4 regions of the Globicatella sp. PHS-GS-PNBC-21-1553 genome follow, and region 4 is predicted to be linked to each of the others. Evidence: predicted binding sites of a transcription regulator. Region 4 holds the regulator's gene; each other region holds the start of a gene.
The links. The regulator Rex, encoded in region 4, represses fermentation and respiration genes when NADH is low (regulators of the CRP and FNR family bind a similar motif). The targets are predictions, from matches to a motif close to TTGTGAANTANTTCACAA.
Positions count from the first base shown of each region.

Region 1: LB888_RS09190 (nitronate monooxygenase) is a predicted target of Rex. The motif match lies at 1,735-1,752, and genes of this name have one in related genera.
Region 2: pflB (formate C-acetyltransferase) is a predicted target of Rex. The motif match lies at 1,868-1,885, and genes of this name have one in related genera.
Region 3: adhE (bifunctional acetaldehyde-CoA/alcohol dehydrogenase) is a predicted target of Rex. The motif match lies at 1,636-1,653, and genes of this name have one in related genera.

Region 1 is NZ_CP085470.1:1,906,292-1,909,510, forward strand. Features, by position in the region: gene LB888_RS09185 (DUF2130 domain-containing protein) at 1-327, opposite strand, end outside; gene LB888_RS09190 (nitronate monooxygenase) at 789-1,715, opposite strand; gene mgsA (methylglyoxal synthase) at 2,441-2,833, shown strand; gene LB888_RS09200 (NusG domain II-containing protein) at 2,994-3,219, opposite strand, start outside.
Region 2 is NZ_CP085470.1:510,032-513,250, forward strand. Features, by position in the region: gene polA (DNA polymerase I) at 1-1,386, opposite strand, end outside; gene pflB (formate C-acetyltransferase) at 1,905-3,219, shown strand, end outside.
Region 3 is NZ_CP085470.1:2,168,477-2,171,695, reverse strand. Features, by position in the region: gene adhE (bifunctional acetaldehyde-CoA/alcohol dehydrogenase) at 1-1,375, opposite strand, end outside; gene LB888_RS10445 (hypothetical protein) at 1,955-2,080, shown strand; gene LB888_RS10440 (hypothetical protein) at 2,360-2,851, opposite strand; gene traF (conjugal transfer protein TraF) at 2,853-3,212, opposite strand.
Region 4 is NZ_CP085470.1:1,286,334-1,289,552, reverse strand. Features, by position in the region: gene LB888_RS06030 (prepilin peptidase) at 1-598, shown strand, start outside; gene LB888_RS06025 (hypothetical protein) at 633-758, shown strand; gene LB888_RS06020 (redox-sensing transcriptional repressor Rex) at 960-1,634, opposite strand; gene LB888_RS06015 (phospho-sugar mutase) at 2,162-3,219, opposite strand, start outside.

The sequences.
Region 1 (3,219 bases), 620 kb from region 4:
TAACTTCGCTAAAGCCTGTTCTTTTTCAGCGATTAATTTGGTTAAAGCTTGCTCTTTGTCGTTCTTTAGTTGGGTAATTTCACGGTCTTTTTCGACTGCTAATTGTGCTAACTCTTTTTCTTTATCATTTAATTGTTCAGTTAATAGTTTACTAATTTTTTCTTCGGCAAGGGCAATATCTTTTTGATGCTCTTCATTAATTTGTACTAAACGATTATGTAGTTCTTGATCAAATTCTGAGGTTCTAACTTGGCTTGCTATATTCGCATAACTTGTCTTATCAATTTGAAAAGTTTCACCACAATGTGGACATTTAATTTGGTGCATGTACTCAACTCCTTTGTTTGTCAATAGTATTGTATCATAGGGTGTGGTCAAGTTTCATCTTTGTATAAAATACGCAAATTTGCTGACAAATACTTCTTTACAGTTATCCCGGTTAAACCAATAAAACTTTAATTGTAATAAATTTACCTAGTAAAAAATCCAGACTCAGTCAATTACCAAGCCCAGATTATAATAAGTCGCAATTGTAAAACACTTCTCTAATAGATAAGTTGTCTAGTAAGATTTAACCTTTGTAACTGAAAATGCATCCGTTTTTTGCATCACTAACTGACCAAATAAAATTCACAGTTCGGAATGTCCGTATATCATTTTATGAACAGAAGTATTGGTTGAAATTTTATGATTCTGAAAGGCGGTATACCATTTTTCAACAGCTATATTGCTTCAACAGCTATACTTCTTCAACATCATGATTCCTATTTCACCGAAAATGTTGTCGATTAAATGACTGTTCGATTTAAGACGGCTTTTGCTTCTTGATAAATATCTTCAATAATTGTGTGAACCGGCTTAATTTCACGAATCATTCCTGCAATTTGGCCGGCCATTAGCGAACCGTTCTCAAGATCACCGTCTTTAACAGCTTTTGCCAATGATCCAAGTGTTAAGCTTTCTAATTCATCACGGCTAGCATCCTTATTTTCCAGTTCAATAAATTTCTCAGTCATTTGATTGCGAAGACAACGGACTGGTGCGCCAGCTTGTGTACCAGTGACAACCGTATCGGTATCGATTGCTTTGAGTATTGCTTCTTTATAGCCTTGGGCAATCGGACATTCTTCACTCGCTAAGAAGACGGTTCCTAATTGAACCCCTTGCGCGCCTAAGGTGTAAGCAGCGGCCATGCCGCGACCATCTGCAATTCCACCGGCCGCAATGACGGGGATTTTAACGGCATCAACGATTTGGGGAATCAGTGCCATAGTGGTGGTGGTACCAATATGACCACCTGCCTCGGTTCCTTCTGCAATAATCGCATCTACTCCTAATTCTGCCATCTTAATGGCATGTTTGACGCTCGCAACTACAGGAACGACTTTAATCCCGGCTTCTTTTAGGTAGGGCATGACATGTTTGGGTGTGCCGGCACCGGTTGTGACGATTGGCACTTGTTCACCAATAATTACTTGGACTAATTCCGGAATATTTTCCATCATCAACATCAAGTTTACGGCAAAAGGGCGGTCAGTAATTTTTCTTAACTCGCGAATTTCATGACGTAAAGTTTCAGCGGACATGCCACCTGAAGCAATAATACCAAGTCCACCAGCTTGTGAAACGGCAGCGGCTAGGGGGTAGCGTGCAATTTGCGCCATCGCTCCTTGAAAGATGGGATATTGAATATTAAAAAGTTGTGTAATGGTCATAAGGCATCCTCCTTAAAGTTTGATTTATATTTCACAAGTTAATCGTATCATAAAATTTATCACTTTAATAGATTTCGCTGGATAATTTTATGAAGAAGGAGCCTGAAGAAGAATAGATGGTTTTCATTCTATCTACCGAACGCTGTCACAGTTTAGACTTGGCATGAAATAGACAATCGGATGCTATTTTGATGTGTCTGTCCCAAAATGTTGGGAGTGGAGCAGAAGTCGAAAATCAAATGGTTTTTACTTCGTTTGCCGACCTCCCGAAAAGTTGTTCCTTCTCAACGCCGGCACTTTTAATGTATGAGCAATACTTTATTTAGAATAATCAATTTGATACTTAGCCTATGTAAGCATTGTTTTATGTCACTTTGCCATTGTGCATATAATTAAGCAAATTCATCAAGTTTTTACCATCTACGAGAAGAAAAGCCATTCATAAAATCAGACGGATTAAATCTTTATAAAAGTCGCTCAGTGGTACTAAGTGGAGAATGAGAATGCAAAAGAAGGAGTATCAATTTAAAAATGGGGAATCATCCCAAAATATTGTCTGGTTAATTAAATAAATTATCAAAAGTGGGGTGATGGTCGTTTTAGAAGTGAGATAATAAATTAGCATGTCCATGCATTATCAGAGAGTGTTCTTTCGATAGCGCTCACTTTGCGTAATATGGTATAATATAAGTATGAGAAAATAAATAAAGTGAGGTTAACTAATGATGAATATTGCCTTAATTGCCCATGATCAAAAGAAACCTATCATGATTGAATTAACAGAAAAATATTTAGATGTTTTGAGTCAACATACGATTTATACTACTGGAACTACCGGTAAAGTAATCAATGAAAAAACAGGGTTAGTTGTCAAGCGTTTAAACTCAGGTCCATTAGGTGGCGACCAACAAATTGGTGCGATGATTTCCGAACAAAAAATTGAATTGGTTATCTTTTTACGTGATCCATTGGCAGCACAACCGCATGAACCGGATGTCAATGCGTTAATTCGTTTGTGTGATGTCTATAATATTCCATTGGCCACGAACATTGGAACGGCCGAAGTATTACTAAATGCGTTACCATTAGTAGAAGCAGTTGAAGAAGGCGCCCTTTAATGAAAAAAGGTGGCATTGATTATAGAAGGTGACCTTTAAATATAAAAATCGTCTTTTAATGATAGAAGGCGGTATCGCATTATAAAAAATAACGGAAAATTGGTATTCCAATTAAGGAATGCCATTTCCGTTAAGCCTGATTTTTTATAGTAAGTATGTGTCACAAAGGAAGGATTAATTCATCTTCTTCAGGTTCACCTAAGACTTCGATAATTAAGCCATGTGGTAAGCAAATTGCAGTTTGACCGGGACGTTTTATCCAACCGGTCTTAACCCCGATTTGATCAGGAGAATTATCTTCTTTAATGCGAATGTGGTCACCTTCGCGTTCGATAATATTATATTGGTTATCACCGGGATAATAAGTCTTTTGTACGTTTTCGGCG
Region 2 (3,219 bases), 780 kb from region 4:
TGCTTCGACTTTATTAGCTACATGTTGGTTAACAATTTCCACGTCTTCTGGGACTGCTAATTTAGCGCCTTTGCCATAAATACTTTCATCCGATTGCACCGTTACCGGTAAAGCTAAAAAGCTTTGAATAGCTTCGATACGTTGGTCTTGGCTTTGTTCCGCTAAATAAGTCGCAATGGAGACATCAAAGGTCACATGTTGTAAAGAAGCACCAAAACGAGCTGCAATCACCATATCTTTTTTTGTATCATAGGAAATTTTTTCGGTTAATTCCTTGGCTAACCACTCTTTAAATAAAGGTGAGTCAAAAGCCGTTTTTGCTTCTGTGACAAAGACTTGATGAGATACTAAATCTGACCAAGTCACTTTGACCACATCTGCAAAATGATAGTTTTCTTCAATTGTTTCAAAGTGAATCGCTGTTCGATCAGGTAAATGCTCTTCTTTAATCGCTTCTAAATAAACCACTTCATAATCCGATTCCATCACTTCTGACGCATCGTTGACTACTTCTTCACTGCCTAAAGCTGATAGGAAACTATTAAATTCCATTTGACGATAAAACTCTGTTAAAGCGTCAATATTTTTCTCATTCATCGTAATATCGTCTACTGAAATGTCAATCGGGGCTTCTAATAAAATACGAGCCAAGTCTTTACTCATCCGGGCATTTGCTTCATCGTTAATAATATTTTCTTTCATTTTAGACGGTTTTAACTCATCTAAACGTTCATACATCGCTTCAACGGTACCAAATTGATGTAATAATTTCAGCGCCGTCTTTTCACCAATGCGGGTAATACCAGGGTAATTATCGGATGAATCGCCCATTAAGCCTTTCATATCGATAATTTGTTCAGGGGTAATATCATATTTTTCACGAATTACGGCAGGGGTATACGGTTCTAGATCACTCACCCCACGTCGTGTAACATAAACCGTCGTATTCTCACTGGCTAATTGGATTAAGTCTTTATCGCCTGAAATCACCACGACTTGATCGTCCTCATCTGCTTGATTGGATAAAGTCCCAATAATATCATCTGCTTCATAACCTAAGACATCATAATGTTTAATGCCATAAGCATCAAGTAAGACTCTAAAATAGGGCATTTGCTCTTTAAATTCACTTGGTGTCTTTTGACGCCCACCTTTATATTCTGCATATTTTTCAGTACGGAACGTCCGCTCACTTTTATCAAACGCTACTAATACATGGGTCGGTTCAAATTGTTGTAACACATTATCTAACATGCGATTAAAACTATATAAAGCATTAGTATGCAATCCTGAACGATTTTTAAAGCGTTCCAAATCTAAAATCGAATAGAATGCACGAAATGCTAAACTACTTCCGTCTATTAAGACAATTTTTCGTTGGGCCATAATAATCTCCTTCTTGATTTTCTCTTCTCCATTATAACAAATTGTCCTTTATTACACATCTTTAATGTTAAAGACTAGCATTTTCTTTTTTTAAGCGGTGTCACCCATTTCTGCCATTACAATTATTTTCTTTTTTTACACGAAAAAACTAAAAGTACGCTGTATCAGTTATGAAAACCAGACGATAGACCGACGACGCTATGAAATTATCAAAGAATACTCAAATTTAGTATAAATTATTTTCATAAAAGAATGATATTAATAAAGGAAAACTGTTTATATATTGTGAAAAAGAAAACCAACTTCACAAACTTATAAATGAAAATTATTAGTAAACCCCTATCAAAGTGGTACAGATAAAAACTTTTTATAGTAACTGTTCTATCGTTTTGAAACAGAATTATTGTATTATCAGTGTTTAAAGACGGTTTTATCCTTGACGGACTGTGTTATTTTCCGATACAATGTAAGTGTAAAAACATTGTGAATCAATTTTCAAAAACAGGAGGAAACAAAAAATGACAGAAACAATGACAAAAGCGTGGGAAGGTTTTAAAGGGACTGCTTGGCGCGAGAATACTGACGTTGGTCAATTTATTTTAGATAACTACACAGAATATACTGGCGACGACTCTTTCTTAGCTGAAGCAACAGAAGCAACTCAAAAATTAAATAAGATTTTCGAAGACTTATTAGCTTATGAAGTTGAACATGGTGTAGTCGATATGGAAGAAAAAATTGTTTCAACTGTATTAGCATACCCTGCTTCATACATCGACAAAGACTTAGAAAAAATCGTTGGTTTACAAACGGATAAACCATTAAAACAAGGTTTAAACCCATTCGGTGGCGTTCGTATGGCGAAACAAGCATTAGAAGCTTATGGCTATTCATTAGATCCAGAAGTTGAAATGCAATTTACAGAATGGATCCAAACACATAACCAAGGTGTATTCGACGTTTATGATGCTGACATTCGTGCAGCTCGTTCAAACAAAATCATCACAGGGCTTCCAGATGCTTATGGACGTGGACGTATCATCGGTGACTACCGTCGTGTTGCATTATACGGTACTGATTTCTTGAAAAAAGAAAAATTCAATGACTGGAATGCAATGGAACGTGAAATGTATACTGAAGAAGAAATGCAAACACGTGAAGAAATCTCTAAACAATATCGTGCTTTAGAAGAAATTGCTCAATTAGGTGATATGTACGGATTTGACTTACGTCAACCTGCAAAAACAGCTCAAGAAGCCATCCAATGGACTTACTTAGCATTCTTAGCTGGTGCAAAACAAACTAACGGTGCGGCTACTTCTTTAGGTCGTATGGACGCATTCTTCGATATTTATATCGAACGTGACTTACAAGCTGGCTTAATTACTGAACAAGAAGCTCAAGAATTAATTGACCATTTCGTAATGAAATTACGTATGATTCGTTTCGCACGTACACCAGACTTCAACGAAGTATTCTCAGGTATGCCAACTTGGGTGACTTTATCAATCGCTGGTATGAACAATGATGGCCGTTCATTAGTTAACAAAACATCATTCCGTGCATTACACACATTATATACAATGGGTGAATCACCAGAACCAAACTTAACGATCTTCTATAACGAAAAATTACCACGTGCTTACCGTGAATATTGTGCGAAAGTGTCAATTGATACTTCAGCTATCCAATATGAAAACGATGAAGTAATGGCAACTACAATGCATTCAACAGATGCTGCTATCGCATGTTGTGTGTCCCCTTCAGTTATGGGTAAAGAACACCAATACTTCGGAGCTCGTTTCTCTGGACCTAAAGCCTTATTATATGCTG
Region 3 (3,219 bases), 880 kb from region 4:
TCCCCACTTTTTTGATATTAAGTAAATTGATTGCGCTAACGTTATCACCAACTGAGTTGGCACCGTAAGAACCACATCCTAAAGTTAAGGAAGGAATGAAGGCATTATAAACGTCCCCAATACCACCAAAAGTTGAAGGTGAGTTCCAAATAACACGAATTGCTTTAACTTGACGTCCAAATTCTTTTACTAAATCTTCATCATTAGTATGGATAGCAGCTGAGTGTCCTAAACCATTGAACTCAACCATTTGACAAGCTTTCTTCAATCCATCTGCTTGATCTTCTGATTTTAGAATAGCAATCACTGGTGATAATTTTTCACGTGTTAATGGTTCATTCGGTCCTACTTCTGAAACTTCTGCTGCTAAAATATTTGTTCCTTCTGGTACAGTAAAGCCAGCTTGTTCTGCAATCCAAGTAGCAGGTTTACCAACGATATCAGCATTTAATTTTGCATCTGCACAATTTTTACTATTTGCTTTTGCTCCAAAACAGAATTCTTCTAATTTAGCTTTTTCAGCTTTATTAACGAAGTAAGTGTGATATGACTTCATTTCGTCACAGAATTCATCGTAAATTTCTTTATCAATAATGGCTGCTTGTTCAGAAGCACAAACCATTCCATTATCAAATGATTTACTCATCACGATATCATAAGCTGCTTGTTTAACATTAGCTGATTTTTCAACATAAGCTGGTACGTTCCCTGCACCTACCCCTAATGCTGGTTTACCACAAGAGTAAGCGGCTTTAACCATTGCGTTACCACCTGTTGCTAAGATAGTAGCAACGTCTGGATGATTCATTAATGCAGAGGTTGCTTCCATTGAAGGTAAAGTAATCCATTGAATACAATTTTCAGGAGCTCCGGCTGCTACTGCTGCTTCGTAAACGATTTTCGCTGCATGAGCAGATGATTCTTGAGCTGCAGGGTGGAACGCAAAAACAATTGGGTTACGCGTTTTTAATGAGATTAATGATTTAAAGATTGCAGTTGAAGTTGGGTTAGTTGTAGGTGTAATACCACAAACAACTCCTACTGGTTCAGCAACTAAAGTTAATCCTGTAACATCATCTTCTGAGATAATGCCAACTGTTTTAGTATGACGCATATTATTAACAACGTGTTCGCAAGCAAATAAGTTTTTAGTTGCTTTATCTTCAAAGACACCACGTCCGGTTTCATCATAAGCGTGTTTTGCTAAAACACCGTGTTGATCTAATGCTGCAACTGATGCTTTTGCAACAATATAATCCACTTGCTCTTGATCTAAAAGACGGAATTCTTCTAATGCCACCACCGCTTTTTTTACTAATTCATCGACATGCTCTTCAGCAATTTGCTGTTTGTTTTTTTCTACAACTTCTGCCATTTTTTAAATCCTCCTCAATAGGTGTTTCTTCTTTACAAGTACATATTACATTTTTCACAATGTTATGTCAAGCCTTTTGTGCAAAAAATCACATATTTTTTAATAAATTTTTTTCGATAGAATCCGATGATGATAACAAAATAATGAAAACGCTATCAAAAATATCGGCGTTTTTTCGTTATTGTGAAGCGATTCATGATAATCTTATAAGATGCTTTCACAATGTTTTTCTTATCTAATTCCCTTTAAATAAATAATGATTGTGTTCTAAATCACAATCAGATTGTGAAGTGTTTATCTAAAAAAGCCTGAACCAAAATAACACTTTCGGTTCAGGCTTATTATAATGTCTATTTTTATAACAAAAGAGTGGCTACTTATGATGTCTTTTAGATTTGAATTTATTTTTATGTTTCTCCATTTCAAGGGAGTGGGCAAGAAGTAGAAAATTGAACAATTTTCGCTTAGTTGGGCTACCCCCGCAAAGTTGGGAGTGGACCAGAAGTAGAACATTAAATGATTTTCGCTTCGTTTGTTCACCCCCGCACAGTTGGGAGTGGACCAGAAGTAGAAAATTAAATGATTTTCGCTTCGTCTGTTCACCCCCGCACAGTTGGGAGTGGACCAGAAGTAGAAAATCGAAGGATTTTCGCTTCGTCTGTTCACCCCCGCACAGTTGGGAGTGGACCAGAAGTAGAAAATTAAATGATTTTCGCTTCGTCTGTTCACCCCCGCACAGTTGAGTAGGCCTCAAACAAGTCGAAAGACGCAGTTCGAGGCCACTCAACCACTGCGCTTTTAATTTAATAACAATAACTTGATTAAGTTTACCAAATTTATCTTTAACCTCATTAAGACGCAGATTGAGACCACTCAACCACTGCGCTATTAACTAACGCACAATAATCTTAACTAAATTTATGAAGTTTATGCCCAGCCCCAATTGATTTTAATTTCATGACTACTGATTGTTTATCTCATTTGTTAATTGTGAGTTTCCACATCTTCACCATGTAAGATAAATTCACCTACTTCTACTTGCTGATCTGAAAAATTTTGAATCACACGCACATGATACTCTTCCGGGTTATGACTGATATTTTCGACATAAAATAAATATTCAATCGCATCATAATATTCTTTTTTATCTTGCAGTATTTTGATAATTCGTTTTAACCCTTTTTCTGCTGGCTTAACGGGGTTACTCCAATTAATAATTTCCGTTGAAGTATAAATACCATCTGACAGTGGTGAACTATCTACTACAGTTGTTGCTTCTTCAGTTGCTTCAGCTGTTATTATTTCTCCAGTCGTCGCCTCTAAAGTTGATGATGTTTCCGCTACGGTTTCCTCAAGAGTTTGCGTAGTCATCTCAATAGTCGCTTCACTCGTAGGGTGATCCGTTTCCACTTCTTCTTTCTTATCACATCCAATAATGAATGTGCTCAAGATTAAAAGTAAGAGAAGCTTTTTCATTTTACTTCTCTTCTATCATTTGAACGATTTCTTCTTCAGTCATTGAACTGTCACAACGAACTGCGACATCTGAAGCTTGTTTAACTAAAAATCCAGGTACAGTCGGAATGTTAAACTGTTCGCGGAATGATTGAATATCTTCAAAATCATATTTTTCACTTTCAGAATCAATTAAATAAATTTTATATTGACGCGCGTGTGCTACTTTACTTAATTTATTTACAAAGCGACGGCAGTATGGACAAGTTTTTCTTCCAATATAAATAATTGTCCCCTCTTGTTCTAATAATTCAATCCCTTTGACTGGTGAAATTTCCTCAAATGTTTTAATTTGCTCTAAGTAAGTTTCGATTTCATTCATTTTATCT
Region 4 (3,219 bases):
AACTATCAACTTTACACGTCGTTCTCATTGTGATAACTGCCGTCACGCATTAGAAGCAATCGATCTGATGCCCTTGGTTTCATTTTTAATATTAAAAGGAGCCTGTCGTCATTGTCACACGAGCTTAAATCGTAATTATTTTTTTCTTGAATTACTGGGTGGTTGCTTTGGTCTTTCTCTTTATTATTTACAATTCAATAGGTTTTACGAAGGTTATCTATTATCACTCATTATTTGCTGGTTACTTTTATTAAGCATTGAGGATTATTTTCATTTACAAGTCAATTGGTGGGGATTATTCATCTTAGGCGTTCTTTGTCTGTTTAATAGACAGTCACTGTGGGTTGCAGTCGTTATATGGTTATTATTGGAAACAATCATTTATTATCGTCCTACGGCTTTCGGAGGAGCGGATGCCAAAATAATCGGCTTATTAGCTTGCACCTTAGAAGAAATGACCATCCCTTATTTCATCTTAGGCGCAGCCTTGTTCGGCCTTCTTTATTCCATATTACAATATCACCACACCAAACGCTGGAATGCCATTCCTTTTATCCCTAGCATCGCAATCAGTTATCTATTTTGTTTATTCTTATAAAAAAGGGCTCTATACTTTTTGGTGTAAGCGGGAGTTGGCAAGAAGTAGAAAATCAGTTGATTTTCGCTTCGTCTGCCCACCCCGCACAGTTGGGAGTGGACCAAAAGTAGAAAATCAAATGATTTTCGCTTTGTCTGTCCACCCCCGCACAGTTGAGTAGGTCTCAAGCAAGTCATTAAGACGCAGATTGAGACCACTCAACCACTGCGCTTTGAATAAAATAGATATGCCTGAGCAGAATTTAAATAGTTTTTGCCCCGCCTCATTCACACCATTTGACAAGGAGCCTAAAAAAGTAGGTAGGAAGTAGAAAATCTCAAAATTTTCCCTTCGGCTACCTACTCAACTATTATTTAGCAAGTTAAAATGAGAAATTATATGGAACATCCATATAGTCATCATCATCATTTTCAATGTTACTATCGATGAAATATAATAGCGTTTGAAGTTCTGTCGTTAAGTCAACATTTTGAATTCTGACCGATTTCGGCACATCAAATCTAAGTGGCGTAAAATTCATAATTCCTTTAATGCCTACATTAACAAGACGTTCCACCACTTTTGGTGCTACTTCCTGAGGAACAGTTAAAATGACCACTTCAATTGCTTGGGCTTCGATTTGTTCTTCTAATTCATCCATGGAATAAACTGGAACTCCAGATAATATTTTTCCAATTAAGTCTTGATTAACGTCAAATGCTGCCCCAATACGCACATTATTATTTTTTCTAAAATTATAATTTAATAAAGCATTACCTAAATGGCCAACACCAATCAAACCTATTGAAGTTAAGCGATCTTGATTCAATGCTTTACTAAAGAAATCCAATAAATAATCTACATCATAGCCATAGCCACGTTTTCCTAATGCCCCAAAATAAGAGAAATCGCGTCGAATGGTTGCACTATCAACTCTCACGGCTTCACTTAATTCAGTTGATGAAATTCTCTTTTTTCCTGCATTATGTAAAAATCGTAAATAGCGATGGTAGATTGGTAATCGCTTGGCAGTTGCTTTTGGTATATCCTTGTGCATAATTTCCCCTACCTTTTCACTAATCTAATGTTATAAACTATTATAACTATCAAGATTATAGCAAAATTTCACAAAGATATCTAGTGACTTTTACTTATTTGTATATAAAATCACAATTGTTTTCGTAAAAGAATTCATTATCTTATAAGATGATTATGGAGGCTATCGTAAGAGTTTTATGAGGTCAGGCAGAAACTTTAAAAATTCTCTGTGGTTTCAACTAATTATTTTATAGCGTAAAGGCAGTGGCCTCAACTTGTATCAAGTCCATAATATTGTGTAAAAATAACTAGCACATTTTTTATTCCATTTCTTCCCCGCACTCATAAAAAAAACTGGGAGTGGGCAAGAAGTAGAAAATTAAATAATTTTCGCTTCGTCTGCCCACCCCCGCACAGTTGAGTAGGTCTCAAACAAGTCGTTAAGACGAAGTTTGAGGCCACTCAACCACTGCGCTATTAATTAATGAACAATAACCTTAACTAAATTTATCAGGTTTATGCCCAGCCCCAGTCATAATGCTATTACTATTCTCCAATTAATTCTTGAATCGCTGTTTCTAATTTTTCTGCTTTTTCTTCTACTTCAACTTTAGATTGACCGGTTGTTCCTAAATATAATTTAATTTTAGGCTCTGTACCACTTGGTCTAAAGGCAACCCAACTGCCATCTGCTAAAGTATATTTTAAAGCATCAGATGATGGGTACGCTAATTGACGTTCCTTACCATCGCTTAACTTTAATGTTCCAGCTAAATAATCAGCCGTTTTTTCGACTGCGAGTCCACCCATTTCTGAGATACCCTCTTGACGAATATTCGCCATTAATTCTTTCATTTTTGCTTGACCAGATAACCCTGGGAAAGAAAGTGAAATCGTCTTTTCATAGAAATGACCATATTTTTCATACATTTGGTTAATCGCATCTGCTAAAGTGCGACCTTCTTTCTTATGATAAGCTGTTAATTCAGCTAACACTACTAATGCTTGAATCGCATCCTTATCACGTACAAATGGCTTGATTAAGTAACCGTAACTTTCTTCAAACCCCATTAGGAATGTATGTTCGCCCGTTTCTTCGTATTGTTGAATTTTTTCTGCAATGAACTTAAATCCAGTTAATACTTCTACCATCGTTAGGCCATAGCTTTGCATAATGGCATCCGCTAAATTAGTCGACACAATCGATTTAACAGCTGCACCATTTTCAGGTAGTGCTCCTTTATGCTGTAAGGCGTTTAAAATATAGTCTAACATCAATGAAGCAATTTGGTTCCCGGTAATTAATTGATAGGCTCCATCCGCTGTTTTTACTTTTGCTCCTAAGCGATCCGCATCTGGGTCTGTCGCTAAAATAATATCAGCATCCACTTTAACCGCCAATTCTTCGGCTAAATCGAAAGCGGCATCAGATTCTGGGTTAGGTGATGCAACAGTTGAGAAATCGCCATCTGGTTTTGCTTGTGCTTCTACCACCTTAATATCTTTGAAACCGGCTTGTTCTAAAGCTTTCATCCCTAAGTATAAACCTGTCCCATGTAATGGTGTATAAACAATATTGACTTGGTCAGCCATTTCATTGACTA